4 regions of the Marinobacter nauticus ATCC 49840 genome follow, and region 1 is predicted to be linked to each of the others. Evidence: predicted binding sites of a transcription regulator. Region 1 holds the regulator's gene; each other region holds the start of a gene.
The links. Region 1 encodes sigma-54, which starts transcription at its own class of promoters, with help from an activator protein. Its sites were predicted from a motif close to ANTGGCATNNANNTTGCTNT; they were not measured.
Positions count from the first base shown of each region.

Region 2: MARHY_RS01250 (ammonium transporter) is a predicted target of sigma-54. The motif match lies at 3,520-3,539, and genes of this name have one in related genera.
Region 3: glnK (P-II family nitrogen regulator) is a predicted target of sigma-54. The motif match lies at 3,072-3,091, and genes of this name have one in related genera.
Region 4: glnA (glutamate--ammonia ligase) is a predicted target of sigma-54. The motif match lies at 2,333-2,352, and genes of this name have one in related genera.

Region 1 covers NC_017067.1:2,661,102-2,668,324, reverse strand. Annotated here, with positions in the region: gene MARHY_RS12430 (carbon-nitrogen hydrolase family protein) at 1-815, shown strand, start outside; gene yjgA (ribosome biogenesis factor YjgA) at 816-1,340, opposite strand; gene mgtE (magnesium transporter) at 1,358-2,719, opposite strand; gene MARHY_RS12415 (HPr family phosphocarrier protein) at 2,811-3,080, opposite strand; gene rapZ (RNase adapter RapZ) at 3,087-3,971, opposite strand; gene ptsN (PTS IIA-like nitrogen regulatory protein PtsN) at 4,026-4,496, opposite strand; gene hpf (ribosome hibernation promoting factor) at 4,585-4,893, opposite strand; gene MARHY_RS12395 (RNA polymerase factor sigma-54) at 4,967-6,496, opposite strand; gene lptB (LPS export ABC transporter ATP-binding protein) at 6,685-7,223, opposite strand, start outside.
Region 2 covers NC_017067.1:290,671-297,893, forward strand. Annotated here, with positions in the region: gene MARHY_RS01240 (ABC transporter permease) at 1-1,151, shown strand, start outside; gene MARHY_RS01245 (lipocalin-like domain-containing protein) at 1,148-2,230, shown strand; gene MARHY_RS01250 (ammonium transporter) at 2,242-3,450, opposite strand; gene MARHY_RS01255 (flagellar motor protein MotB) at 3,680-4,597, opposite strand; gene pomA (flagellar motor protein PomA) at 4,600-5,376, opposite strand; gene MARHY_RS01265 (YkvA family protein) at 5,467-5,862, opposite strand; gene MARHY_RS01270 (tRNA-uridine aminocarboxypropyltransferase) at 5,938-6,573, opposite strand; gene MARHY_RS01275 (phytoene desaturase family protein) at 6,576-7,223, opposite strand, start outside.
Region 3 covers NC_017067.1:479,831-487,053, forward strand. Annotated here, with positions in the region: gene speA (biosynthetic arginine decarboxylase) at 1-201, opposite strand, end outside; gene speE (polyamine aminopropyltransferase) at 340-1,221, shown strand; gene MARHY_RS02115 (ammonium transporter AmtB) at 1,285-2,556, opposite strand; gene glnK (P-II family nitrogen regulator) at 2,624-2,962, opposite strand; gene MARHY_RS02125 (accessory factor UbiK family protein) at 3,341-3,592, shown strand; gene MARHY_RS02130 (YifB family Mg chelatase-like AAA ATPase) at 3,659-5,191, shown strand; gene trmB (tRNA (guanosine(46)-N7)-methyltransferase TrmB) at 5,263-5,979, shown strand; gene MARHY_RS02140 (hypothetical protein) at 5,982-6,533, opposite strand; gene hemW (radical SAM family heme chaperone HemW) at 6,533-7,223, opposite strand, start outside.
Region 4 covers NC_017067.1:653,611-660,833, reverse strand. Annotated here, with positions in the region: gene pip (prolyl aminopeptidase) at 1-162, opposite strand, end outside; gene typA (translational GTPase TypA) at 282-2,093, opposite strand; gene glnA (glutamate--ammonia ligase) at 2,487-3,890, shown strand; gene MARHY_RS03040 (DUF4124 domain-containing protein) at 4,088-4,612, shown strand; gene glnL (nitrogen regulation protein NR(II)) at 4,832-5,956, shown strand; gene ntrC (nitrogen regulation protein NR(I)) at 5,953-7,223, shown strand, end outside.

The DNA.
Region 1 (7,223 bases):
TCGCGGCAATACAAATGGTCAGTACCCATGACATCGATGCCAACCTTGAAGAGGCCCGCAGACTGCTGGCTGAAGCGGCAGGCGCAGGGGCGAAGGTGGCTGTGTTGCCCGAGAACTTCGCCGTTCTGGCCACCGCGCAGATGCTGGAGTGCGGCCGCCGGGAGGCGAGTAGCGAGCCTGTTATCCGTCGCTTTCTGGCCGAGCAGGCCCGGTCATTGGGGCTCTGGATTGTCGGCGGTTCCCTGCCGTTGGCCAGTCGGCGAGATGGTTCAGAGATAACAGACCGGGTACGCGCCACCTGTCTGGTGTACAACGATCATGGCGAAGAAGTGGCCCGCTACGACAAGATTCACCTGTTTGACGCCATGGTTGAAGACGCCCACGGCCAGTATCGGGAATCGGATACCTTTGAGCCCGGTGATCAGGCGATTACGGTGGATACGCCGGCCGGACGACTGGGGTTGGCGATCTGTTACGACCTTCGCTTTCCAGAACTGTTCCGGGCCTTGAGAGAGCAGGGCGCCGAATGGGTCTGCCTGCCCAGCGCCTTTACCTGGCAGACGGGCAATGCCCATTGGCACGCCCTGATACGCGCCCGCGCCATTGAAAACCAGGTCTGGGTGGTGGCGCCGGGGCAAGGGGGGCAGAACAGTAGCCGGCGAAGAACCTATGGCCACAGCCTGATCTGCGATCCCTGGGGTAAGATCGTCAGTGAGTTCGACGAAGGTCCGGGCATGGCTTGCGCCAATCTGGACCTGGAGCAGCTGAATCAGTTGCGAAGCCGTATGCCCGTGTGGGAGCACCGGCGGCTCTGATTACTGCTCGGCGTCGTCGATCCATTCCCGCAGAGCCCGGAACAGCTTTCGGGCCTGGCCGGTATTCTTGCCTTTTTCGACTTCCTTGCGGGCATTGCGCACCAGATTGCGCAGGTGCTGTACATCGGCCGAAGGGCAGTAATCAATAAACTCTCCTACCACCTTGTCACCTTCGGAAATCATCCGGTCGCGCCAGCGCTCGGCCAGATGGTGTCGGCGGGTATGCTCTTCGCTGCCAGCGTGGAAGGCGTCGATGGCACGGCCAATAGCTTCGGGGTCGTCCTCCTGGCGCAACACCTTACCAATGTACTGCAAGTGTCGCCGGCGGGCCTCACGCTGGGGAATCCGGCGTGATTCAATGATCGCCGCTTTCAGGGTCTCGCTGATGCTCAGGGTGGCCAGCTGTTCGTCGTTCAGGTCCAGCATGCGTTTGCCCAGATCCTGAAGCGCGTGCATTTCGCGCTTCAGCTGCGATTTGCTGGGGCCAAGGTCGTCCTGGAATTCGTCGTCAAATTGGTCAGTCATGGTAGGTCACAGGTTGCTCAGGCATAGAAAATGGTGGCCAGTCCCAGGAAGGCCATGAAGCCGACAACGTCGGTTACGGTGGTGAGTATCACACTGCCGGCCAGGGCCGGGTCAATGTTCCGGGATTTCAGGAACAGCGGCAAGACGGTGCCCACCAGCGCCGCCGCCACCAGGTTAATCACCAGTGCCGCCGCGATGATGGCACCAATCAGCCAGTCCTGGAACCAGACCACCGCGGCGGTGGCAACCACCACCGCCCACAGCAGGCCGTTCAGTACCCCGGACAGAAACTCACGGTTCAGCAGCCAGCCCACGTTGGCACCGCTGATCTGGCCAACGGCCATACCCCGGATCACCAGGGTCAGAGTCTGGCTACCGGCAATGCCGCCCATGCTGGCCACAATTGGCATCAGTACGGCCAGTGCAACGACTTTGGCAATAGTGTCTTCAAACAGTCCAATCACGGCCGATGCGGTAAAGGCCGTGATCAGATTGATGCCCAGCCAGACCGCGCGCCGGCGGGTGGTCTTCATCACCGGGGCAAAGGTGTCCTCGTCTTCATCCAGACCAGCCATACTCATCAGGGAATGGTCTGCGTCCTCACGGATAACGTCGACCACGTCATCGATGGTGATCCGGCCCAGCAGCTTGTTGGTCTCATCCACCACAGGGGCAGAAATCAGGTCGTAGCGTTCGAACAGAGTGGCGACCTTGGTGTCGGACAGGGACACGGGAATGGGTTCAATGTCCGTGTCCATCACTTCCCGAACGGTAGCCGCGGGATTGGATACCAGCATCCGGGTAATGGGCAGCATGCCGATAAACTCGTCCCGACGGCTGACCACAATCAGGCTGTCGGTCATCGGGGGCAGGCTGCGGTGACGGCGCAGGTAGCGCAACACAACGTCGATGCTGATGTCCGGCCGTACCGTGATGGTATCGGTGTTCATCAGGCCGCCGGCAGTGTCCTCCGGGTAAGCGAGGACTTCCTCGACCCGCTGACGGTCTTGCTCATCCATGGTGTCCAGGACTTCCTGGATCACCGTGTCCGGCAATTGCTGAAGCAAGTCGGCCAGGTCATCCGACTCGAAATCTTCCAGAATGTCCGCAAGCTCCTGCGCGTTCAGCTGGCTCAGGAAGTAGCTACGAATATCGTCGCCAAGGTACTGGAGGACTTCCCCTTCCAGCTGCTTGTCGACCAGGTTCCAGAGCAGGGCCCGTTGGCGTGGTGGCGAGGATTCCAGAAGGTGAGCAATATCGCTGGGGCTCAGACCGCCATTCAGAATGCGGGCCACCTGCTTGAGGGCACCACTGTCCAGCGCTTCACTGAGTGAGCGAAGGCGTTGGCGGGCCTGGCTTTTTTCCAGAATGTCGGTCATTGAACCACCTGCGATCAGAAAACCTTTGCATTATAGCGGAGTTAGGTGGCACACGTGAGAAAGGATTGTAGGTGAATGACGAAACCGGAGGTTATTCCCCTTCACCAAAATAATCGTTGATCAGGGCAGCCAGCGCGTCGATGGCATCCTGTTCGTCCGGGCCATCGGCAACCAGTTCCACTTCGGTGCCCTGGCTGGCGGCCAGCATCATCACCTGCATGATGTTCTTGGCGTCTACGTCCCGGCCTTTGCCGCGGATTCGCACCTTGCTGTCAAAGTCTGATGCGGTGGCCACAAGCTTCGCCGTGGCCCGCGCATGCAGGCCGAGTTTGTTGATGATGGTGATGGGGCGGCAAATCATAGGCGCTCAGATTTCTCCCCGGGTTTGAAGGTGTGGCAGTTCGGTGTGGCGCACCTGCACATTGCGGTAATTATCGCGGAAATAGCGCCCGAGCTGCTCACACACATAAACAGAGCGGTGCTGGCCACCGGTGCAACCGATGGAAATGGTCATGTAACTACGATTGCTGTCGGCAAACGAGGGCAGCCAGGTATTCAGGAAGCCCGTGACGTCATCCACCATCTGACGTGTCAGCGGTTCCCGTTCCAGAAATTCGATGACCGGCTGATCAACGCCGGTGTGCTTGCGCAGGCTGGTGTCCCAGTATGGATTGGGCAGGCAGCGGACGTCGAAGACATAGTCTGAATCCACCGGCACGCCATGTTTGAAGCCAAAGGACTGGAACAGCAGTGCCAGTTCCTGATCCTTGCGGCCGGCCACGCGCTGCTTGATCATGTCGCGTAGCTCGTACATGGAGAGCCCGGTCGTGTTGACGTAAAGATCGGCCAGCTTTGACAGGGGTTCCAGTAATTGCTTTTCGTTGGTGATTGCCTCCCGCAGAGACGTCTTGTCATCGCTCAGCGGATGCTTGCGGCGGGTTGCGTGAAAGCGTTGCAGCAGTGACTGTTCGTCGGCATCCAGGAATATGATTTCAACCTCGACACCGGTCTGCTTCAGTTGCTGGTAAATGGTTTCAAAATTGGCCAGCTCGGCGGACAGGTTACGGGCATCAATACTGACGGCCATTTTTTTCAGCCGGCCGGGCGCTTCCTGGGTGGCCGCCTCTCGGGTCAGCGGGAACAGCAAGCCAATGGGCAGGTTGTCGATGCAGTAGAATCCCAGGTCTTCCAGCACATGCAGAGCCGTACTCTTGCCGGAACCGGATCGGCCACTGACGATAATCAGCTTCATGGGACTGTTTCTCCTTCAATCTGCCTGGCAGCCTGTCCAGATATCAGGCTGATCTCAGTGATTATTCTCCGCCATACGCTGGTAAAGGGTCGCGGGATCTTCACTTTGGCGCAGCCGGGCGCAGAAAGTGCTGTCATTGAAGCGCTCCGCCAGCTGGCTCAGTAATTCCAGGTGTTCACTGGTGGCTTCTTTGGGGACGATCAGTGCAAACACCAGATCTACCGGCTGGTTATCGATAGCATCAAAGTCTACCGGCTCCTCCAGAGTCATCAGCACGCCGATGACCCGGTCCAGGCCTTCCAGTCGGCAGTGGGGGATGGCAATACCCTCACCGATACCGGTGCTGCCCAGCCGTTCGCGGGAGACCAGATTGTTGAAGATCTGGGTGTCGCTGAGGATTTCATCCTGAAAGTGAATCCGTTCAGCGATGAACTCCAGCACACGTTTCTTGCTTGAGGCCGGCACCTTACAGAGGGTCAGTTCAGGGGCAAGAATATTGTCGATGGTCAGGGATGGCTCGCTCATGGATCGACTGCATGTCCGTAAAAAAAAGGCTGCGGCCGGTTAGCCCCGCCGCAGCTCGTTTCATGAAACACCCGGTAAGGTTCGCGCTTCAGCGACCGCCGTTACCGTGCATCCGGTCTACGTTCTTTTCCTTGTGCTTGAGGATCTGACGGTCCAGCTTGTCGACCAGAGCGTCGATTGCGGCGTACATGTCCTCATTTTCTGCCTTTGCGTGAATCTCACCACCAATCACGTGCAGCGTGGCTTCCGCCATCTGGCGCACCTTCTCGACCTCCAGGGTGACCTGGCAGTTACTGATATGGTCGAAGTGACGCTCCAGCTTCTCGAACTTGGTGTTGACGTAATCCTTCAGAGCGGGAGTCAGTTCTACGTGATGGCCTGAAATGTTGAGTTGCATAGGCGTCTCCTGTTGTCATACTGCCGGCGTGCTTGCCGGCTTGCATGCCAGTGCATCTTGCACCGGCGAAAGTTTAAACCAGGCGTTTTCGTTCGTTCGAGGGAGGAATATGCATGGCCTCCCGGTATTTGGCGACGGTACGCCGCGCCACGTTGATTCCCTGTTCCCCTAGCATGGCTGCAATTTTGCTATCGCTCAATGGCTTTTTCGGGGTTTCCTCGGCAATCAGCTTCTTGATCATCGCCCGGATGGCTGTAGACGAGCATTCGCCGCCCTCGGCGGTGCTGACGTGGCTGGAGAAAAAGTACTTCAGCTCGAAAATACCGCGGGGCGTGTGCATGTACTTCTGGGTGGTAACCCGGGAAATCGTGGACTCGTGCATTTCCACCGCCTGGGCAATGTCAGACAGGATCAGAGGCTTCATGGCTTCTTCGCCCTGATCCAGGAACCCTTGCTGGTGTTCAACGATGCGGGTGGCCACTTTCAGCAGGGTTTCATTCCGGCTTTGCAGGCTCTTGATAAACCATTTCGCTTCTTGCAGCTGGTCGCGCAGGTAGGTGTTATCGGCACTGCTGTCAGCCCGGCGGATCAGTGACGCGTAGCTGGCATTCACCCGGATACGCGGAGCGATTTCCGGGTTGAGTTCAACCCGCCATCGGCCTTCGTGTTTGCGTACGATAACGTCCGGGATAACGTAATCTGGTTCGGCCCGGTCCACGACATCGCCAGGGCGCGGGTTCAGGCTGGTGATCAGGGCCAGTACCTGTTTCAGCTGGTCTTCCTTGAGCCGGCTGCGGCGTAACAGCTGCGCGTAGTCCCGGTTGCCAAGCAGATGCAGGAACTGGGTAACCACCAGTCTCGCCTGGCGCAGCCAGGGGGTATCCGGTGGCAGCTGATTGAGCTGAATAAGGAGGCATTCCTGGAGATCACGAGCGAACACGCCGGGCGGGTCGAAGTGTTGCAGGCGGTGGAGTACCGCTTCCACTTCGTCCAGTTCTAACGGGTCTTCTTCGGTTTCGTCCAGCAGGCCTGCGTGAATGTCCTCAATGTCAGACGTCAGGTAGCCGCGCTCATCCACAGCATCCAGCAGCGCGTGGGCAATGGCCTGATCCCGCTCGCTCAGAGGCGTCAGGTTCAGCTGCCACTCGAGGTGATCCTGCAGGGTTTCGGTAGGCGAGTTCCGGGTTTCGAAATCCGATTCGTGTTCGTCTTCGCCTTTGCTGGCCGGAGCCGGGGCAGACTGGTAGATGTCGTCCCAGGCGGTATCCACTGGCAGATCATCGGGAATGTTGTCCGGAATATCGTTCTCGGACGACCAGTCCGGGCCGTTCTCGGTTTCGTCCCAGTCCGGGCTCGCGTCCTGGTGGCTGTCGTCCTGGTTGGCCTCAGAGCTGGAAGCGTCACTGTGCTCGTGCTCTTCGCGCTCGTCGCCTTCCGCGTGCTCATCGTCCTCTGAGGTTTCCAGCATGGGGTTGGATTCCAGCGCCTGCTGGATTTCCTGCTGGAGATCGAGGGTAGAAAGCTGTAGCAGGCGTATGGCCTGCTGCAGCTGGGGCGTCATGGTCAGACTCTGGCCCAGCTTAAGCTGTAATGAGGCTTTCATAACCATGGCTCAAGATCCATAACTCATGGGCATCCCGGTTGTTGCTTTGCCGGCGCACAGGCCGAAAAAAATGTTGTACGCTGGTTACTTGCCATTGTCTGTGAACAGTATAAGCAAGTTTTTTGCCGAGTTTACTTGCTACAGATCATCAAAACAATCAGACCTCGGATAAACCCTGTTTTATCAGGTCAGAGCCGGAACTCATCACCCAGATACACTTCTTTCACTTGCTGGTTTGCCAGAATGGCTTCGGCATTGCCGGAGGCGATGATGTGGCCGCCGGAAACGATGTAGGCATTCTCGCAGATGTCGAGGGTTTCCCGAACGTTATGGTCGGTAATCAACACGCCTATACCTTTATCCCGCAGGTGCCGGATAATGTGCTTGATGTCACTGACGGAGATAGGGTCTACGCCCGCGAAGGGTTCGTCCAACAGGATAAACGCGGGCTCCATGGCCAGCGCCCGGGCGATTTCAACCCTGCGGCGTTCGCCTCCGGATAGCGCCATACCCACGCTGTCTCGGATGTGAGTAATATGAAACTCTTCCAGCAACTCTTCCAGCTTGGCCTCCCGTTCCGCCCGACTCATGCCTTTGCGGGTTTCGAGGATGGCCATGATGTTGTCCCGCACGGTCAGTTTGCGAAACACGGAGGCTTCCTGGGGCAGGTAACCGATGCCCTTGCGGGCGCGCCCATGCATTGGCAGTGGGGTGATGTCCTGGGTGT
Region 2 (7,223 bases), 1.6 Mb from region 1:
GGCGTCTACAGGAAGTCGCAGTCCTGGTGCGTCGGCTGGCGTTACCGCTGGTGGCCCTGCAGTTTGCCTTGGCACTGGTGCTGGCGGTTCATGCCCTGGTAACCACGTTCGAGGACACCTTTGACCAGTGGCTGGGGCAACGGCTGGAAGCGGATTACTACATTGAAGTACCGCAAGGGGCGGATATCACCGCTGCCGTAAGCTGGCTGGCGGCAAAGCCGGAGCTGGTGAGCCCGGAATTGTGGCATCAGGTGATTCGTGGGCGGGCCAGCGTGCAGGCAGCATCAGGCAGGGAGCCGGTGCCTGTCGATGTGTTTGCGCTCGGGCCGGTCAGTCACCTGGTGCAAAACTGGCGCCTGCTGGCGCAAACAGAAACGCCCTGGCAGACGTTGGCGCGGGGTGAGGGGCTAATGGTCAATGAGCAGTTGGCCAGAAGGCAACAGCTTGCATTAGGCGACCGTCTCATTGTCAGGCTTGGCGCCCGTCGGTTACAGGCTCCGGTGCTGGCCGTTTATCCGGATTACGGGCGGCCCTCCGGTGAGGTGCTGGTGCCGGCGAGTCTCTTGCCCGAGGACTTTGAAGCCCGCTTTCGAAGCCTGTCGATAAGCGCGGGCATCGAAGAGATCAAAGTGGTTGAGGCGCAACTGGCCCGGCTTTGGCATACCCCTCAGCTGACCGTGAGGGATAACCAGGCCATCCGGACCCTGGCCACTGATGTTTTTGATCAGACCTTCTTGCTGACCCGGGCCATGACTACCCTCACGCTGATTCTGGCCGCAGCCGCGTTGTTGCTGATGGTGTGGGTCTTTCTCTCTACTCGCGCCTGGTATTTTCGCCTGCTGATCGTCTGGGGTATGCCCCAATGCCAGGCCGCGACTCAGCTCACCCGGGTCTCCCTGGCTCTGATTTTTGCGGTATTGGTTTGTGCACTGCCACTTGGCGTGTGGCTCACCTGGATTCTGGTCCAGCGCATCAATCCGCTGGCTTTTGGCTGGTCACTGCCGATGGCGGTGTACCCGGGGTTCTGGATCGAGCTGGCCGTGTTGGCTCTGATCATCGGCCTCAGCATTGCCTTGCTGATGCGCCTGCAGCTGCGTCGCCCGGCCTCGGCGCCGGAGTCCGCACACGGGCTGCAGGGAGGGGAACGATGAATCGTTTCGTTATCGTACTTCTGGCGCTGCTACTCACCGCCTGTGATCGAGCAGAACAGCCGAGCGGATTCGCAGGCCTTGCCGGTGTGGCGGAATCTGAGCATGAGATTCAGTTCCTGCAGCCCGGGCCCGGAGACCGGCTGTCCTTCCCCGCCGATTTCGGCCCTCATCCCCAGCACCGCATTGAATGGTGGTATCTCACCGCGAATCTGGAAACCGAAAACGGCGGGCCGCTGGGTCTGCAATGGACGCAGTTCCGGCAGGCCTTGACCCCGAGGTCCGTTGAATCCGAACCGCCGAAGCCGGCACTCTGGCCTCTGGAGGCTGCCTGGATGGCTCACGCAGCGGTGAGCTACAGCGGTCAGCACCGCTTTGCCGAAAAGCTGGCCAGGGGTGACGTCGGGCATGCCGGGGCCACCGCCCAACCATTTTCAGTCTGGCTGGATCACTGGCACCTGAGGCCAGCGAGCGGACACGTTGGCTGGCGGCTGTCGGTCGCTACAGAACACTGGTCCTACGATCTGTTGTTGCAGCCGCAAGGTGATCCTGTGGCTCATGGTGACGACGGTTTCAGCGCCAAATCCGCCAGTGGCGAAGGCTCCATGTACTTCAGCCTGGTAGATCTGAAAATTGAGGGAACGGTTACCCTTGAGGGTGACACGTTGACGGTGGCGGGCACTGGGTGGTTCGACCGGGAGTGGAGCAGCCAGTTTCTCAAAGCCGGACAGCAGGGCTGGGACTGGTTTGCCCTGCATCTGGATTCGGGGGACAAGCTGATGCTGTTCCAGTTGCGGGAAACACAACAGGCGTTCCGCTCGGGTACCTGGATTCCAGCCACGGGCGAGCCGGTGGCGCTGGGGCCGGAACAGATCGGGCTGACCTCTGTGGGCCAGCCAGCCGGTTATCCGCGCCGTTGGCAGATAACCCTTCCGGCTTTCGACGTGAACCTTGAGGTCTCCGCGCCGGCAGGGGATTACCGGAATTCCGGGCTCTATCCGTATTGGGAGAGCCCGGTTTCCGTCACCGGCAGCCATTCCGGCGTGGGTTACATGGAGCTTACCGGTTACCAGGCACAATAAGGCCTGGAAACTCACTCAACGGCATTGGCACCGATACGGTGAATGCTGAGGTCGGCACCGTTGAACTCTTCTTCCTCTGTCAGTCTCAGGCCGCTAATGGTTTTGATGGCACCGTAAACGATGAGCCCGCCGGCAAAGGCCACGATCACACCGGCCACCGAGCCAATAATCTGCGACATCAGGCTGACGCCACCCAGGCCCCCGAGCGCTTCCTGGCCGAAGATACCGCAGGCAATGGCGCCCCAGACACCGCATACGCCATGCAAGGGCCAGACACCCAGAACATCATCCAGCCGCTCGATTTTCGCCTGTGCCCACTCGAACAGGTAGACAAAGATGGCGCCGGCCACGCCCCCGGTAATCAGGGCGCCGACGGGGTGCATCAGGTCTGAGCCGGCGCACACCGCCACCAGTCCGGCCAGCGGACCGTTGTGAATGAAGCCAGGGTCTTTGCGGCCGAGCAGCATGGAAACCAGAATACCCCCCACCATGGCCATCAGGCTGTTGACCGCAACCAGGCCACTGATGCCGTCCAGAGTCTGGGCCGACATGACGTTAAAGCCGAACCAGCCCACGGTCAGAATCCAGGCGCCGAGGGCGAGAAACGGAATGTTGGAAGGGGCAAAGGCCACGACCCGACCGTTGCGATAGCGACCGGTGCGGGCGCCGAGCAGCAGCACCGCAGCGAGAGCAATCCAGCCACCGACAGCATGCACCACAACGGAGCCGGCGAAATCATGGAAGGACGCACCAAACTGGTTCTCCAGCCAGGCCTGGAAACCAAAGTTCCCGTTCCAGATCAGGCCCTCAAAGAAAGGATAGACGAAGGCCACGATCAGGCCCGAGGCAATCAGCATGGGGTAGAAGCGGGCACGCTCTGCGATACCGCCGGAAACGATCGCCGGAATGGCCGCGGCGAAGGTCATCAGGAAGAAAAATTTGACCAGTTCATAGCCGTTGGCGGAGGTGAGTTCGGCGGCGCCATTGAGAAAGTGCCCGCCATAGGCGATGTAGTAGCCGATGAAAAAATAGGCGACTGCGGATATGCCGAAGTCGGTCATGATTTTAACCAGGGCATTGACCTGATTTTTATGGCGAACAGTGCCCACTTCCAGGAACGCAAAGCCGGCGTGCATGGCCAGCACCATAATGGCGCCAATCAGAATGAAGAGCGTGTTGGCGCTCTCGGTCAGGGTGTGTACGGCACTCGTGATATCCACGGGTTTTTCTCCTGAGTGTTTTGATTACGCGGCTTCTGATGAGCCGTTGTGCATTGTTGGGGTGCGACTTAAGCAAGTGCTGTTCCAAAACAATGCATATCAAGTACTGCAGGGGGGTTGGAGAACCTGAGGGCGCCGAGGGAGGTATTTATCTGCGTCAAAGTGCACCAGAGGCGTGCGCATCAAGGGCTTGTGCACCAATCTGGATAGGGCGCGAGGCAAGGTTTTACTACCAGGTAATCTCGCTGGGCGTATCCCGACCGGGCTCAATGCCAATAATGGCTTCCTGCGACTCGCTTTCGGAACGAATCAGCTCGCGAAGGCGCAGTTCCTGCTCTTCCATGGGCTCTGACAGATCGATAACGATTTCAACCCGCCGGTTCTTGGCTCGGTTTTCCGGCGAGGTGTTGGGTACCCGTGGTTCGGTGTCGGCCAGACCGGTCACGCGGATGCGATCCGGGGTCACCTGCTCCCGGGCCAACAGAACATTAGCCACCGCGGCGGCACGGGCTGCGGACAGGTCCCAGTTACTGTAGAAACGTTCGGTGCGGATGGGCACGTTATCGGTATGGCCTTCAATGGCGAGGTCGCCGGGCATGTCGGCCAGAACCTCCGCCATACCCAGAAGCAGGCCTTCGAATTCCCAGGTCAGTTGGGCTGAACCTGAGGCAAACGAGCCCTTCTCCTCAATGCGAATGATGATGCGGCGCTGATCTTCCGAGACGTTGATCCGGCCATCCATAATCGCCGGTTCCAGCACTTCAAGAATCCGGGCCATGTTGGCGTCCATCTGTTCCTGGATGGATTCCTCAATGGCTTTCTCTTCGGGGCTTTTCAGAGTCTGGATTTCGGGCTGTACGTCGGTGGTGGTCTGTTTGACTTCATTGACCACCGTGGGCTCTGGCGGCGCCGGCGAAAACTTGTCGAAGATCGGGCTGGTGCCCTGAGGGATCTCAAGCGCAGGCACTTCCCGCTGCACCCCGAAGGCCTTGGAGAGTTCACCGGCGATCTGTTTGAACTTCTGGGCGTCGATTTCCGAAAACGACAGGAGCAATACGAAAAAGCACATCAGCAGCGACATCAGGTCGGCAAATGTGACAACCCACGCAGGAATCCCGGGCTTTTCCTCTTCTGGCAAATCATCCATGTTTAACCGCCTGCCGTTTCCGCATCGCCGTTTCTGGCCCGCTCTTTGGGCGAAAGATAGCTGGACAGCATCTGCTCGATAATGCGCGGGTTGGTGCCTTCCTGGATGGCGACGAGGGCATCAATATAGAGCGATTGCATGCGGGCCTCCTCCGTCATGCGAAGGGACAGCTTGTCGGCAATGGGGGTAGCGATCATGGTGGCGATCATGGCGCCGTAGAGCGTGGTCAGCAGGGCTACGGCCATGGCCGGCCCGATGGACTTGGGATCTTCCATGTTGGACAGCATCTGCACCAGGCCAATCAGCGTGCCAATCATACCCATGGCCGGAGCCACATCTGCCATGGCGGTGAACACTTTCGCGCCCGACCGGTTGTGTTCCAGTGTCATCAGGCGTTCCTTGTTGAGGAGCTGCTTGATGGTGTTGCCGTCCTGTCCGTCCACCAGCATCTGAATACCCTGGCCCAGGAATGGACTACTGACCTCCCTCCCTTCGATACCAAGAACGCCCTCTTTTCGAGCGATGCTGGCAATCTCCACCAGTTCTTCGATGCTGGCCTGAGTTTCGGGCAGTTTGAATTTGAACGCTCGGGCTGCCACCTTGAAGGCGTCAAAAAACTGGGCAAGACTGAACTTGGCCAGTACTACCAGCAAGGTACCGCCAATCACAATCAGCAGGGATGGCGGATTGATGAACATGCCTGGCGATGCGCCCAGGATAATGGCCGAAGAAATCAGAAGAATGGCGCCGACGAGGCCGATAAGGGTGGCGAAATCCACAGTAACTCCAGAACTGTGCAGGTGACGATTAAGGGGGCGGGAGAATACTCCCTGGTTGATTATTAATCAATGCCCGATTGGTCCCTCATCCTATGATGAGTGAAGATCCTTCCATGCAGCGTAGCGGTGCAGATCGGATTCGACCAGTTTAAGGCACAAGGCAACCACACCGGCATCATCAACCAGGCCGAAGCCGAAGATCAGATCCGGAATCAGGTCCAGCGGATTCAGCACGTACAGCAACGCTCCCGCTACTGCAGCGACGGACTTCCAGGGTATGGCCCGGTAGTGGCCGTACCAGTAATCGCGAATCAGCGAGAACATCAGCTTGATATCGGTAGAGAAACGATTCAGCCTGCCGCTGTTTTTGACTTTCTCTTCAACGGCTTTTTGTCGTTCAAGCAGAGCCTCAAGGTCGCCTCTGTGAACCTTGGCACTTTGCTCTCTCAACTCGTTTGCCGCTGTTTTATCTGAGATCCATGCCATACATTGTCACCACTTTGCTCAGCGATTGCCTCAACATAACGAAATCGTGCAGGTTCGTCACCTTCCCAGGCCATTTCAATAATTCGTGAGACTTCCTGGGAGTTCAGGATCGGGCGCTTCATGGTCTTTGGTTTTGTGGTGGTCCGGAACGAAGGCCAGCCGTTTTCGAATCAGTACGTCCTGAGCTCTGAGTAATGGCTCGGTATCTGTGGCCGGTTCGGTCAATGTAAAAAGGTAGGCGACGGCTTCTGCGGTTGAGAGTTGCCCGGCCTTTGGTGCCTTTCGGATACGGTAACGCGAAGCCGGTGGATCAGCGAAATGAAAGCAGGGCAACTGCCGGAACTGCGGGTTCAGGTGCAGGATTTTAGCGGCTTTACGCCAGGTGCCGTCCAGGACCAGCCACTGGTCGATCTGGGCTGCCGCGTTGCTCTCCACGGGCTGACTGTCAGCACATGGAAACAGCAGTCCGGAACGGGTTTCGGTTAACAGACGCTCCAAGCCTTGACCGGAAAACGACTCAGGGCTCTCGCCGACCAGTACCTCCAGCCGGGTCAGGCACTGCTGAAGTACTCGCACAGTACCCTTGCTGTGACCGACTTCTGACGGGTGCTGCAAAATGATGACGCGATGGCGGTTGTCGACCTGCTCGCAAACCTCGCATACGCAGGTGTTCGGGTGCAGGCCGCAGCGGGTACACAGTGCTCTGGCCACGCTTAACCCACGAAAATGCGCTTGGCCAACCCCGCGCCTTTCAGGCCGCGAACGGCCAGGGTTGTAACCAGCCCGCCGATCATTGCCCCGACCACGCCACAGGTAAGAATATCCTGCCCGGTCAGGTACAGTCCGGGGATGTCGGTTTTCGGCCTCAGCCAGCGTTGCTCGAAACGTTCTGGCGTGTGGTCCAGCCCGTACAGCTCACCCTGCTCATAGCGGCAGAACCAGGCGGTCGACAGTGGTGTGGAGGTTTCCACATAGTCGACTTTACCTCGAAGCTGGGGCAGTTTTTCGTACATGACTTCCAGAAGCTGCTCGGTGATCCGAGCCTTCAGAGCCTCATAATCCTCGCCCCGTTTGCCCCAGGTGGAGCCCTGCCACGGCTCGAACATTTCCCAGGTGGTTGGCGCCACAATCTCGATGGTGGAGGTTCCGGGCCAGCGGTTCTGGTAGTCCGGGTCTTTGGCTGCCGGGAACGAGATGTAGACTACCGGGAAAGAGGTGTTCCGGGGATCTTTCAGGAATTGCTCCACGTTGCCATCGTGGTCGGCGCTCGGATAAATCCAGAAGTTGGTGCGCGGCAAGCCGAGCTGGTCGGGCGTGCCTTTCAGGCCTATATACAGGCCGATATGGGGCATTGAGGGTTT
Region 3 (7,223 bases), 1.8 Mb from region 1:
GGTAAAGCGAATCAGAACCGGCAGGGGCACACCGGCTTCGGCCAGCGAGCGAGTCAGCGCCGGCAGGTTGATGCGGGCGTCGCTTCTGCCCCGGTCCGGGCAGATTTCAACCTCGCCCTGACCGTTGACTGAAATGTATCCGTCACTCCAGTGAGCGATGTTGTAGACCTTGTGGGCTGGTGATGCAGCGGTTTCAGCCATTGTTGCTATCCTGTCAGGAAACCCGGGGCGGCCGGCGGGCCGGTAACAGGCTGCATTGTAGGAGCTGACCACTGCACCTACAATACGCCCCTTTCAGATGCCCCGGCACATTGCAGCGGCACACAGTGGGAGACAGACATGACCGCATTGAACGAAGGCTGGTTCACCGAGGTATTTCAGGACCAGGGCACCGCTTTTTCCCTGCAGGTAAAGCGCAAGCTCCATGAAGAGCAGACGCCATTTCAGAAACTCGAAATCTATGAAACCGAAACCTTCGGCAACCTGATGGTACTGGACGGCTGTGTGATGCTGACCACCAGGGACAATTTCCTGTACCACGAAATGATGACCCATCCTGCGCTGTTCACCCACAAGGACCCGAAAAAAGTGGTCATCGTCGGTGGTGGCGACTGCGGCACTCTGAAAGAAGTGCTGAAGCACCCTGGAGTGCAGGAAGCCTGGCAGGTGGAGATCGATGAGCGGGTAACCCGCATGTCTGAGAAGTATTTTCCAGAACTGTGCGAAGCTAATGGCGACCCCCGTGCCAACTTCTTTTTCGGTGATGGCATCCAGTGGATGCGTGATATCGAGCCGAACAGCATTGATGTGCTGATTATCGACAGTACCGACCCGGTGGGTCCTGCGGAAGGCCTGTTCGCGCTGGATTTCTATCGCGATGCCATGTTGGCCCTGAGGGAGGGCGGTATCATCGTTCAGCAGAGCGAATCCCCCCTGCTGCACACCAATACCATCATCAAGGACATTCACGATGATATGCATAAAGCCGGTTTTGGCCATGTGCAGACATTGCCATTCCCCCAGCCGGTATATCCCACGGGCTGGTGGAGCTGCACCATGGGCAGTAAGGAAAACCCGCTGAAGTATTTCCGCGAGGAAGATGCCAACAACCGCCCCTTTGTCACCCGTTACTACAATGCCGGGGTGCACCACGGTGCCTTGGCCATGCCGCAGTTTATGGTGGATGCGCTGGAAGATGAGGTTCGCCCGGAAGAGGGTTGAATCAGAGCTTAAAGAAAAAGGGCGCCACAAGGGCGCCCTTTTTTATTCCGGTAGGTAGCGGTGTTACTGCTTGCCGCTGACAAACTCCGGATAGGCTTCCATACCGCATTCGGAGAGGTCGACACCTTCGTACTCTTCCTCTTCGGTCACACGGATGCCCATGACAGCCTTCAGGATACCCCAGACGACCAGGCTGGCTACGAATACCCAGATGAAGATGGTCAGGGCGCCGATGATCTGGCCGCTGAAGCTGACATCGCCGTTGGTAACCGGTACCAGCAGCAGGCCCAGCAGACCACAGACACCGTGGGCAGAGATGGCGCCGACCGGGTCGTCGATGCGCAGCTTGTCCAGAGTGACGATGCTCAGTACCACCAGGATGCCGCCCAGGGCGCCCCAGATAGTGGCTGTCAGCGCGCTCGGGGTGGATGGCTCGGCGGTGATTACCACCAGACCGGCGATCGCACCGTTCAGCAGCATGGTCAGGTCAGCCTTGCCAAACATCAGGCGAGCGGTGATCAGGGCGGCAATAGCGCCACCGGCAGCGGCTGCGTTGGTGTTCAGGAACACCATGGCCACGGAGTTGGCACTGGCTACGTCGCCGAGTTTCAGTACAGAACCACCGTTGAAACCGAACCAGCCCATCCACAGGATGAAGGTACCCAGAGCGGCCAGCGGCATGTTGGCGCCCGGGAAGGCACGGATTTCACCGTTGGGGCCGTATTTGCCTTTACGCGGGCCAAGCAGCAGTACACCAGCCAGGGCCGCAGCGGCACCTGCCATGTGTACGATGCCGGAGCCGGCGAAGTCACTGAAGCCAAGATCACCGAGGTTGTACATACCGAACACATCGGCGCCACCCCAGGTCCACGCGCCTTCCAGCGGGTAGATAAAGCCAGTCATGAAGACCGCGAATACCAGGAACGCCCACAGCTTCATGCGCTCGGCAACCGCACCGGACACGATGGACATGGCGGTGGCCACGAACACGACCTGGAAGAAGAAGTCAGAGGCCGCCGAGTAGATGGAGCCGCCGGTGAAGCCGTCTTCACGGGTGGCGAAGTCACCCAGTACGCCGTCCACGTCCACATCGGCGATGCCGGAGAGGAAGACGTTACCGCCGTACATGATGGCGTAACCGCACACCAGGTACATGGTGCAGGCCACGGCAAAGAGCGCGACGTTCTTGGTCAGGATTTCGGTGGTGTTTTTAGCACGCACCAGGCCGGACTCGAGCATGGCAAAGCCTGCGGCCATCCACATGACTAATGCGCCACACACGAGAAAATAAAAGGTATCTATTGCATACTGCAGGTGAAAGAGATTGCTTTCCATAGGAAGCCCTCCGCACAAGGCTCTTCAGGTTATAAGTTTTTTGCGTTGGCTGGGTGTCAGTTCTGGATCAGACCGCTTCTTCGCCGGTTTCGCCTGTCCGGATCCGGATAGCCTGTTCCAGTTCAGTCACGAATATTTTGCCGTCGCCGATCTTGCCGGTGTTGGCTGCCTTGGTGATGGCTTCGATGACCTGGTCCAGCAGGTTGTCGCCAATGGCGATCTCCACTTTGACCTTGGGCAGGAAATCCACCACGTATTCCGCGCCACGATAGAGCTCTGTGTGGCCTTTCTGCCGACCGAAGCCTTTGACTTCAGTGACGGTTACGCCTTGTACGCCAATCTCGGATAGTGCCTCACGGACATCATCCAATTTGAAAGGCTTGATGATCGCTGTCACAAGTTTCATTGCTTTCTCCTTGGTAAAGCCGTCCCAACAGTGAGGGCCCGTCGGCCGGTTGTTGAGTTCGGGATGCTGCCACCTCGCACATCAATTGTGCGGATTGCGTACGAGGGCTTTAGCATCGGGTATGCCAACGCAAAAAATATGTTTTAAAACAAACTCTTAATTATTGTCTGTGCCGAAATGGCGCAGCTTGATGCACCGTTGTGGTGCATTGTGCCTGAGATTGTCTCAAAACAGCGCAGTCGGGCCATCGGCCGCGGCCATTATAATGCCGACCGGGTACAGTATGGCAGGGGGTAGGGTGTGATACACTCCCGCAAACACCCCGGCGACACGGAAAATAGTCTGATATCGCCGAAAAACCGATTCGAGAGGTGATTGATGAAAGGGCCCCAGGAAATTTTTTCTCAGTTGCAGGGTCAGTTTGGCCAGTTTGTTCCCGATATGGCGCGGGCAGCACGGGAAGATTTTGAAACCCAGGCCCGGGCCACGGTGATGTCGGTTCTGTCCCGGCTGGAGCTGGTGACCCGGGAAGAATTTGATGCCCAGCAGGCGGTCCTGATGAAAACCCGTGAAAAGGTTGAGGCCCTGGAAAAACGTGTTGCCGAACTGGAGCAACGCCAGAGTTCCTGATGGTTTGCCCGGGCGGCAGGGTCGCTGCCCGCAACGACTGATTGTTCTGTGCCATGGAAGGTTGTCATGCTCGCTATTGTCCATTCGCGCGCCAGCATTGGCGTGTCTGCTCCCCCGGTTACCGTTGAGGTGCACCTGTCTGGTGGCCTGCCGGCATTATCCATCGTCGGGCTGCCGGAAACCGGAGTGAGGGAAAGCAAGGATCGGGTTCGCAGTGCACTGCTGAATGCCGGTTTCGAATTCCCCGCCCGTAGAATCACCATCAACCTCGCGCCTGCTGACCTGCCCAAAGAAGGTGGCCGTTTTGATTTGCCCATTGCCCTGGGCATCCTGGCCGCCTCCGGCCAGATTCCCCCCGAAAGCCTCGAAAGCCACGAGTTTCTCGGAGAACTGTCCCTGGATGGTGCGCTTCGGCCCCTCAAGGGGATATTGCCCGCGCTACTGGCGGCTCGCGAAGCAGGCCGTTCGCTATTGCTACCTCAGGACAACGCCGAGGAAGCTGCCCTTGCCAGCCGTGATGATGTGCTTGCCGCCAGTCACCTGCTGACAGTATGTGAGCATCTGACGGGTCGTGCCCGGCTGGCTCCTGTCCCTCGATCTGAAACGCCGGGAGACAGTGCCGCCGCGGTGTCTGTCGCCGACCTCTCAGAGGTGCGAGGCCAGCAGGTGCCCCGCCGGGCGCTGGAGGTGGCCGCAGCTGGCGGTCACAATCTGTTGTTCTTTGGCCCACCGGGAACCGGTAAAAGTATGCTGGCGAGTCGGTTACCGGGCATTCTGCCAGGTTTGCCAGATGAGGCAGCCATGGAGGTGGCCAGCGTGCATTCCGTTGCTGGCCAGCCGCTAAAGCCAGGTGGCTGGCGTCAGCCACCATTCAGGGCGCCTCATCACACGGCGTCTGCAGTGGCGCTGGTGGGCGGTGGCAGCAGTCCTCGCCCAGGTGAGATCTCTCTGGCGCACCGGGGGGTGTTGTTTCTGGATGAACTGCCGGAGTTTGAACGGCGGGTCCTGGAAGTGCTGCGGGAACCTATGGAAACTGGCGAAATCTCCATCAGCCGGGCGGCGCGGCAGGTCACTTTCCCAGCGCGATTTCAGGTCGTGGCCGCCATGAACCCATGCCCATGTGGTTACAGTGGTCACCCCAATATCGAGTGCCAGTGCACGCCGGCACAGGTGATGCGTTATCGGGCAAAGATCTCGGGGCCGTTGCTGGATCGGTTCGATCTGCATGTGGAGGTTCCAGTGCAGTCCGGAGAGGTCTTGCTCGGTTCCGGGGCGTCCGGTGAGAGTAGCGCCAGTGTCAGGGCCAGGGTTCTGGCTGCCAGGGCCCGGCAGGAGGCTCGTGGGATGCTCAACTCGGCCCTCTCGGGAGCGTTGCTGGATCAGGCTTGCCGGCTGGATGCCGCCAGTGAGCGGTTGTTGACCCGGGCCATGGAGCGGCTGGGGTTGTCGGCCCGGGCGCTCCATCGAATATTACGACTGGCCCGCACCCTGGCGGATCTGGAGGGTGCTGAACACCTGAGCCAGTCGCACCTGATGGAGGCGCTGGGTTACCGCCAACTCGACCGTCAGACTGGCCAGGGGTCGGTTGTCTCCGCCTGAAGCTACTGACTCTGGTAAACTGTGTGTCAGATTTATTCCACGAGATCCGCTTTGAAGCTTGAGGACACAGAATGACTGACCAGAACGAGACTCAGGATACGAATCCGGTCACCACACGCCGCGGTGTTCGCAGCTTTGTACTGCGCCAGGGGCGGATGACCGAAGGTCAGAAGAAGGCCTTCGATCGCAACTGGGCCAAGTACGGACTGAGCCGTGACAATGGCATGATCGACCCCCGTGAGGTGTTTGGCCGCGATAACATGCTCAACCTGGAGATCGGTTTCGGGATGGGCAAATCCCTTGCCGATATGGCCGAAGCGGCACCCGAGCAGGATTTTATCGGGGTGGAAGTACACCTGCCGGGCGTCGGCGCTTTGTTGAAAGAAGTGGAATCGCGTGGTCTCGAGAACGTGCGGGTTTACAGCATTGATGCCAATGATGTGATTGACCTGTGTCTGCCAGATGCCTGCCTGGATCGGGTGATGGTGTTCTTCCCGGACCCGTGGCACAAGAAAAAGCATCACAAGCGCCGCTTGATCCAGCCGGAATTTGTACAGCGCATCCGCCATAAGCTGCGGGTGGGCGGTATTCTGCACCTGGCCACAGACTGGGAGAACTACGCTGAGCACATGCTGGAAGTGATGAGTGCGTCAGAGGGCTTTGCCAATACCCAGGAGCAGGGTGGTTATTCGCCCAAGCCTGATGACCGCCCGATCACCAAGTTCGAGAAGCGTGGCGAAAATCTTGGCCACGGAGTATGGGATTTGTTGTTTTATCGCACCAACTGAGTTCAGTGGGAGTGAGTCAGGGGCCTGCGGCGGGAAGCACGGATGACCACCAGGCCCGCCATGCCAAGTATCAGGCCGGTGAATTTCACCAGCGCCAGAATGGTGGCGGTCAGGCTCAGGGAGTCTGAAGGCGGATTGAAGTTATTGAGCAGAACAATGTTTTCCGCTACATCGCTGATGCCTGCGATGACAAACAGGGCGCGCACCCAGCGGGCGACCATCCGTTCCCGGATACCCGGTCTGTCCCGCGTGAAGTGGCGGGTTAATTGAAGCAGCGCGGCCAGATAGACCACGATGAACACAAAGTCGAGCCACAGTGATAGCCGTGCCATGGCGAGATTGCCGTCCCGCCAGCTGCGCAGAATGGCGTGAGTCTGCTCGGCGGTACCGGCCAGTTGTAAACTGACGATACCCTGAGGTGCGGCGGCCGTATGCAGTGGCTGGTTCAGCGCCACCAGAACCAGCCACAGTGCCAGTGCAGCCACCAGGGAAACTTTCATGGGCAGCTTCATCGGTCGCATGGGAATAAGCGGTGGGCGCTGGGCTGAGTCCATCAGAGAAAGTGCTCCAGCAGGCTGTTCAGGTATCTTTGCCCCTTTGCCGTCGCCTGCAGACGGTCGGGGACGATCAGGTTTTCATTTCGTAACTGTTCAAGTTTTACCGCAATGGACGACAGCGGTAAACCTGTACGCTCACCGTACAGTCTTTCGTCGGTGCCGCTTTTTAGTCTCAACGCATTCATCATGAATTCCAGGGGCCGGTCTTCCGGCTCTATGGCTTCACTGCCAGCGGTGCGGGAGCCGATCCGGTTGAGATACGCGTCGGGTTGCCGGGTCTTCCAGTAGCGCAGGATGCGCCCGTCGGCAAGGCTCACCTTGCCATGGCCGCCTGCCCCAAGGGCCAGATAATCCCCGAAGGTCCAGTAATTCAGGTTATGCCGGCTCTGGGCGTCCGGCAGGCTCCAGGCGGAGACTTCATAATCGTCCATCCCCGCCTGGCGCAGCAGATCTCCCCCGCGCTGGTAAATCTCCCAGAGCCGGTCATCGTCCGGCAGGGCGGGTGGTCGGGAGAAAAACTCGGTGTTGGGCTCGATGGTGAGCTGATACCAGGACAGGTGCCGGGGCTGGTAGCTCAACGCTGCCTGTAAATCATCCAGAGCCTGACTCGGTGTCTGGCCGGGCAGGCCATGCATCAAGTCGACATTGAAGTTATCAAAACCGGCCTTGCGGGCGGCTTCAATGGCG
Region 4 (7,223 bases), 2.0 Mb from region 1:
GCGCCGGTGGTAATCCTCACAACCGCCACCCGGCCCGCCATGAACGACAATCACCGGAATTCCGTCCGGATTGCCGGATTCCTCGAGGTACAGCTCATGGGGATGACCCACCGCCAGTCGGTGGCGGGCGTAAGGCTCGATTTCAGGATAGAGGGTCAGCATGAAAAACTCCGTTTAGGGGATAACGGCAGTCTAGCTGAGACAGGCGAGAAAAATACAGGGGCCAGGAAAACAGGCGGAAGCGTTTACCGCCTCACAACGATTTCCCGGCCCCTGAGGGATTACTTCTTGTTAGCGCGCTTACGCTCGTTTTCAGTCAGGAGCTTCTTGCGCAGACGAATCGACTTGGGCGTTACCTCAACCAGTTCGTCGTCGTCGATAAACTCCAGCGCCTGCTCCAGAGTGAACTTGATCGGCGGCACCAGGCCGATCACTTCGTCCTTTCCAGAGGCACGCATGTTGTCCAGCTTCTTGCCCTTGGTGGGGTTCACCACCAGGTCGTTGTCACGGCTATGGATACCGCAGAGCTGGCCTTCATAGATTTCCTGGCCAGGGTCCAGGAACAGCTTGCCTCGGCTCTGCAGAGTTTCGAGGGAGTAGGTCAGCGCAGTACCGGTGGCCATGGAAACGATGACACCGTTCTGACGGCTGGTTACGTCACCCATCTTCACCGGGCCGTAGTGGCTGAAGGTGGAAGTCAGGATGCCGGTACCGGAAGTCATGGTCAGGAAGGTGTTACGGAAACCGATCAGGCCACGGGCCGGAATGGTGTATTCCAGGCGGATACGGCCCTTGCCGTCCGGGATCATGTTAGTCATGTCACCTTTGCGCAGCCCCATCTGCTCCATAATCGGGCCCTGGTGCTGCTCTTCGATGTCGATGATCACGTTTTCGTACGGCTCTTGCTTCTGGCCGTCGACTTCCTTGATGACCACCACCGGCCGGCCCACGGCCAGCTCGAAGTTTTCGCGGCGCATGTTCTCGATCAGAACCGACAGGTGCAGCTCACCACGACCGGATACCTTGAACTTGTCGGCCGAGTCGCCTTCTTCAACCCGCAGCGCTACGTTGTGCAGTAGCTCTTTTTCCAGGCGCTCCTTGATGTTCCGGCTGGTCACATACTTGCCTTCTTTACCGGCAAACGGTGAATCATTTACCTGGAACGTCATGGATACGGTGGGCTCATCAACGGTCAGCGCCGGAAGGGCTTCTACGTTGGAGGGATCACACAGAGTGTCAGATATGAACAGCTGGTCCAGACCACTCACGCACACAATGTCGCCAGCCTGGGCTTCCTCAACTTCCACACGCTGCAGGCCAGAGTGGCCCATAATCTTCAGGATACGACCGTTACGCTTCTTGCCGTCGGCACCGATAGCCACCACCGGGGTGTTGGTCTTCACTTTACCGCGCATAATGCGACCGATACCGATGACACCCAGGAAACTGTTGTAGTCCAACTGGGAGATCTGCATCTGGAACGGGCCATCCAGATCAACCGAAGGCGCTGGCACATGATCAACAATGGCCTGGAACACAGCGTCCATGTTGTCGTCCAGATTCTCATGATCCATGCCGGCGATGCCGTTCAGCGCACTGGCATAGACTATCGGGAAGTCGAGCTGTTCATCGGTGGCACCAAGGTTGTCGAACAGGTCAAACACCTGATCCACCACCCAATCCGGGCGGGCACCCGGACGGTCAATTTTGTTCACTACCACAATCGGGTTCAGGCCCGCTGCGAAAGCTTTCTGAGTCACGAAACGGGTTTGCGGCATGGGGCCGTCGATGGAATCCACCACCAGCAGCACACTGTCCACCATACTCATTACACGCTCTACTTCACCACCAAAGTCAGCGTGGCCCGGGGTGTCTACGATATTGATGTCGTAGTCTTTCCATTTTAGAGCAGTGTTTTTTGCCAGAATGGTAATACCACGCTCTTTTTCCTGGTCGTTGGAGTCCATTACACGCTCGTTTTCGAGCTCTTTCCGGTCCAGCGTGCCAGACTGGCGCAGCAGCTGGTCAACCAGGGTAGTCTTGCCATGGTCAACGTGGGCAATAATGGCAACGTTTCTAAGCTTATCAATCACAACGGGTATCCTGAAGAAATTAGCGGCGCGCAGTATATCGAAAAGTCCATGGCGATAATATGAAGATTAGTGCCTAATATGTAACCAATCGGGGCTTGCACCATAATTATGCGTTATCAGAGAACTTGCACCGCAATGGTGCATCCCAGTGGTGCAATAAGCATGGTCTTCGGCCAGGAAGCTGCGCCACATTAGCCCGAAAGCCTTGTCGCTGCGCTGTTCTGGCGCAGCCGACAAAAACTGGCAAGCCGATTGCTTATGCCAAAGCAGCCGCATAGTGAAGGTAAGGACCACAAGCTTCTGGTAAGCTTCCCTGACCTGAAAAAAGATCGGGCCTCAGAACACTGAACGATCCGGCACAACGAACATGTAAAACCTTACGGAGCATGCACAATGTCCAAGACGATTGATTTGATCAAAGAACACGAAGTCAAGTGGATTGACCTGCGTTTCACCGACAGCCGTGGTAAAGAGCAGCACGTGACCCTGCCCGCCACCGAGGCGGACGAAGACTTTTTCGCTGACGGCAAGATGTTCGACGGCTCCTCCATTGCCGGCTGGAAAGGCATCAACGAATCCGACATGATCCTGATGCCGGACGACGAAACCGCCGTTCTGGACCCGTTCACCGAAGAAACCACCGTCAACATCACCTGCAACATTGTAGAGCCTTCTACCATGCAAGGTTATGAGCGCGACCCCCGCTCTGTTGCCCGTCGCGCCGAAGAATACCTGAAGTCCACCGGCATCGCTGATGGCGCTCTGTTCGGCCCGGAGCCTGAGTTCTTCGTGTTCGATTCCGTCAAATGGAACGTGGACATGCAAGGCGCCTCTTACCACATCCATTCTGAAGAGGCCGCGTGGGTTTCCGGTGAAGATTTCGACCGCAACAACATTGGCCACCGCCCGGGCGTAAAAGGCGGCTACTTCCCGGTTCCGCCGGTCGACAGCCTGCACGACCTGCGTGGCGCCATGTGTGCCGCCATGGAATCCATGGGCCTGGAAATTGAGGTTCACCACCACGAAGTGGGCACCGCTGGCCAGTGTGAAATCGGTGTTGGCGCCAACACCCTGACCCGCAAGGCAGACGAAGTTCAGATCCTGAAGTACTGCGTGCACAACGTAGCTCACGCCTACGGCAAGACCGCCACCTTCATGCCCAAGCCAGTTGTGGGTGACAACGGCTCCGGTATGCACGTTCATATGTCCCTGAGCAAAGACGGCAAGAACCTGTTTGCCGGCGACAGCTACGCAGGCCTGAGCGAAGCAGCCCTGTACTACATCGGCGGTGTGATCAAGCATGCCAAGGCCATCAACGCCTTCACCAACCCGGCCACCAACAGCTACAAACGCCTGGTTCCGGGCTATGAAGCACCGGTTATGCTGGCCTACTCTGCCCGTAATCGTTCTGCCTCCATCCGTATTCCGTACGTGAACAGCCCGAAAGCTCGTCGTATTGAAGTGCGCTTCCCGGATCCGGCAGCTAACCCGTACCTGGCCTTTGCTGCCCTGATGATGGCCGGCCTGGACGGTATCCAGAACAAGATTCACCCTGGCGATGCCATGGACAAGGATCTGTATGACCTGCCGAAGGAAGAAGCCCTGAACATTCCGAAGGTTGCCGAGACTCTGTCCGAGGCTCTGGACTGCCTGCAAGCAGACCACGAGTTCCTGACCCGTGGCGGCGTGTTCACCGAAGACATGATCAAAGGCTACATCGACCTGAAGCGTGGCGAAGTCGAGCGTCTGAACATGACCACTCACCCGGTCGAGTTCGATCTGTACTACTCCTGCTAAAGCCCTGCACCAATTCGGTGCAGACCATGCAGGCCAGAAGCCCCGCCCCGTGCGGGGCTTTTTTTGTGGCCTCAATCCCAGTTCTTAACCAAGACCCACGCCCTTAACGATATGTAACCAAGGAAGCAGGCCACAACATTGAAATGACCTTGTCCGCAATCGATAATCAAAGCAGTTCATTACCACAGGTTATCGTCATGAAAGCACCGTTCGTACTCGCCGCTGGCCTGCTGATGCTGGCTTCGACCACAGCACACAGCGAGGTCTACCGCCACGTTGACGCCTATGGCAACGTCACCTTTTCCGACGAACCCATGGAAGGCGGTGAAGAGGTCCAGGTGAAGCCCGTGACCACCATTACCCTGCCCAAGCCGGAAGCGGTTCAGGAACCCGAACAACTCCGCGAGCGGGTGGAACGTGAGGGCGCAGCCTACCAGGCTGTCTCATTCCAGTATCCGGCCAATGAACAGGCTTTTCACAGCGGCAACGGCAACGTCACCTTCGAAGTTCAAAGTACGCCACCGCTGAAGCGGGGCCATAAATTTGAAGTGACCCTGGATGGACAACCGGTCGGGCAAAGCAGCTCAGGCTCAGTAGCCGTTAGCAATATCGACCGGGGCACTCACAATGCGAGTGTTCATATTGTCGATGAAAACGGAGTACGCGTGAAATCCGGCAATTCAATTACCTTCACGATTCACCGCCCATCCGTTCTCAACTAAATCTTATTCGCACCACCATGGTGCAATTGCACCATGTTGTGACCATACTTTGGGCAGCCAAGGGGCAAAATCCGGGCTGCCTGTCGCCAGACCGTTCACTACTGCACCAAGCTACAGCACCGCGTACCGGCTACCGCGCCCGTTCTGCCCGATCCTTGCCCATTGGCTACCCAATGCCAAAAAACTGGTTCGCTTTTTGCAGCCGCAGGGGTACATCCTATGAGTCGAGAACGGAAGCAACGCATGCCATTCCATCCAGTCACCATATCCGGAAGCAGTTACAAGAGTATTCTGGACAGTCTGACAACCGCAGTACTGGTACTTGGCGATGATCTGGCTATCCGTTACCTCAACCCCGCCGCCGAAAGCCTGTTTGAAACCAGTATGACCCGAAGCCATGGCCTCCCCTTACAGGAGGTTCTGGTGGATTCCGAGGATGCCCTGACCACTCTGCATGCCGCAGTGGAGAACGGCCAGTCCTACACCCGCCGGGAAGCTGAATTTGCCTTGATCAGCGGTGCCAGACTGACGGTGGATTACTCGGTGACTCCCATCAGCCTGGACCCGACCGAACTGCTGATCGAGATCCAGCCCCGAGACAGACTCATGCGTATCAGCCGGGAAGAAGACATCATCTCGCAACAGGAGACCACGCGTATCCTGGTGCGGGGTATGGCCCACGAGATCAAGAACCCGCTGGGCGGCATCCGTGGCGCGGCGCAACTGCTGGACCGCGAGCTTTCAGACGACGACCAGCGAGAATATACCCGTGTGATTATCGACGAGGCGGACCGTCTGCGCAGCCTGGTGGATCGCATGCTCGGCCCGAACAAAGCCCTGAAGATTGCGCCCACCAATATCCACGAAATTCTGGAGCGGGTCCGTACTCTGATTGAGGCCGAAAGCAAAGGCCGAGTGCGCCTGAGACGCGACTACGATCCCAGTATCCCGGAGTTTCCCGGCGACAAAGAGCAACTGATCCAGGCCTTCCTGAACATCGCCCGCAACGCCATGGAGGCGGCGTTCGAAAACGAAGCCGCAAGCGGGCGTTCCGCAACGCCCACCATTACCTTTCGCAGCCGGGCCTTGCGACAGTTCACCATCGGCCATCGGCGTCACCGACTGGTGTGCCGGGTCGACATTATAGACAACGGCCCGGGCATCCCGCCCGAGCTGTTGCAGAACATCTTCTACCCCATGATCAGTGGTCGGGCCTCGGGCACCGGACTCGGCCTTTCCATTACCCAAAGCATTATCGGCCAGCATCGGGGGCTGGTGGAGTGCGAGAGTGAGCCCGGAAGAACCGATTTCATCATCTTCCTGCCTCTGGAGGACAGCAAATGAGCCAACCGGCAAACGTCTGGATTATCGACGATGACAGAAGTATTCGATGGGTGCTGGAACGCGCCCTGAGCCAGGCTGGCATGCAACCGCGTGTATTCGACAGCGGCGACAGCATCATGATGCGGCTGGAACACGAGCAACCGGACGCCATCATCAGCGATATCCGGATGCCTGGCGTGGATGGAATCACCCTGCTCTCCCAGATCGTAGAACTGCATCAGGATGTGCCGGTTATCATCATGACCGCGCACTCGGATCTTGAAAGCGCGGTGACCAGCTACCAGACCGGCGCCTTCGAATACCTCCCCAAGCCCTTTGATGTGGATGACGCCGTCGCACTGGTAAAGCGGGCCGTAGCCCACAGCCATGAGAAACGCGCCGCCAGCGAACCACAGGCCGATGCTACACCACGCAATACCGAAATTATCGGTGAAGCCCCGGCCATGCAGGAGGTTTTCCGGGCCATTGGCCGGCTGTCTCACTCCAACATCACCGTATTGATCAATGGGGAAAGCGGCACCGGTAAAGAGCTGGTAGCCCAGGCCCTGCACAATCACAGCCCCAGAGCACGAAACCCGTTCATCGCCCTGAACATGGCGGCAATTCCGAAAGACCTGATTGAATCCGAATTATTCGGCCACGAAAAAGGCGCCTTCACTGGCGCCGGCGCTGCCCGCCAGGGCCGCTTTGAACAGGCCAACGGCGGCACCCTGTTTCTCGATGAAATCGGCGACATGCCCGCCGACACTCAGACTCGACTGCTGCGGGTGCTGGCCGATGGCGAGTTTTACCGGGTAGGCGGCACCACCCCCATAAAAGTGGATGTGCGCATCATCGCCGCAACCCATCAAGACCTGGAAAAACTGGTACAGGCCGGCAACTTCCGGGAAGATCTGTTCCACCGCCTGAATGTCATTCGCGTGCACCTGCCCAAGCTGGCCGAACGCCGCGAAGACATTCCACGCCTGATGCAGCACTTCCTCAAGCGAGCAGCCAAAGAGCTGGCAGTAGAACCCAAGATCCTGCGCCCGGACGCAGAGGAATACCTCACCACCCTGCCCTGGCCCGGTAACGTCCGCCAGCTGGAAAACACCTGCCGCTGGCTGACCGTCATGGCCAGTGGCCGGGAGATCCACATTGATGACCTGCCCCCGGAACTGCTACACCAGGCCGACACCGAGCACGCCGCCACCGGCCTCACCTGGCAGGAAGGCCTGAGAAACTGGGCGGAACAGGAACTGAAGCGCGGCAAGAAAGGCATTCTAGA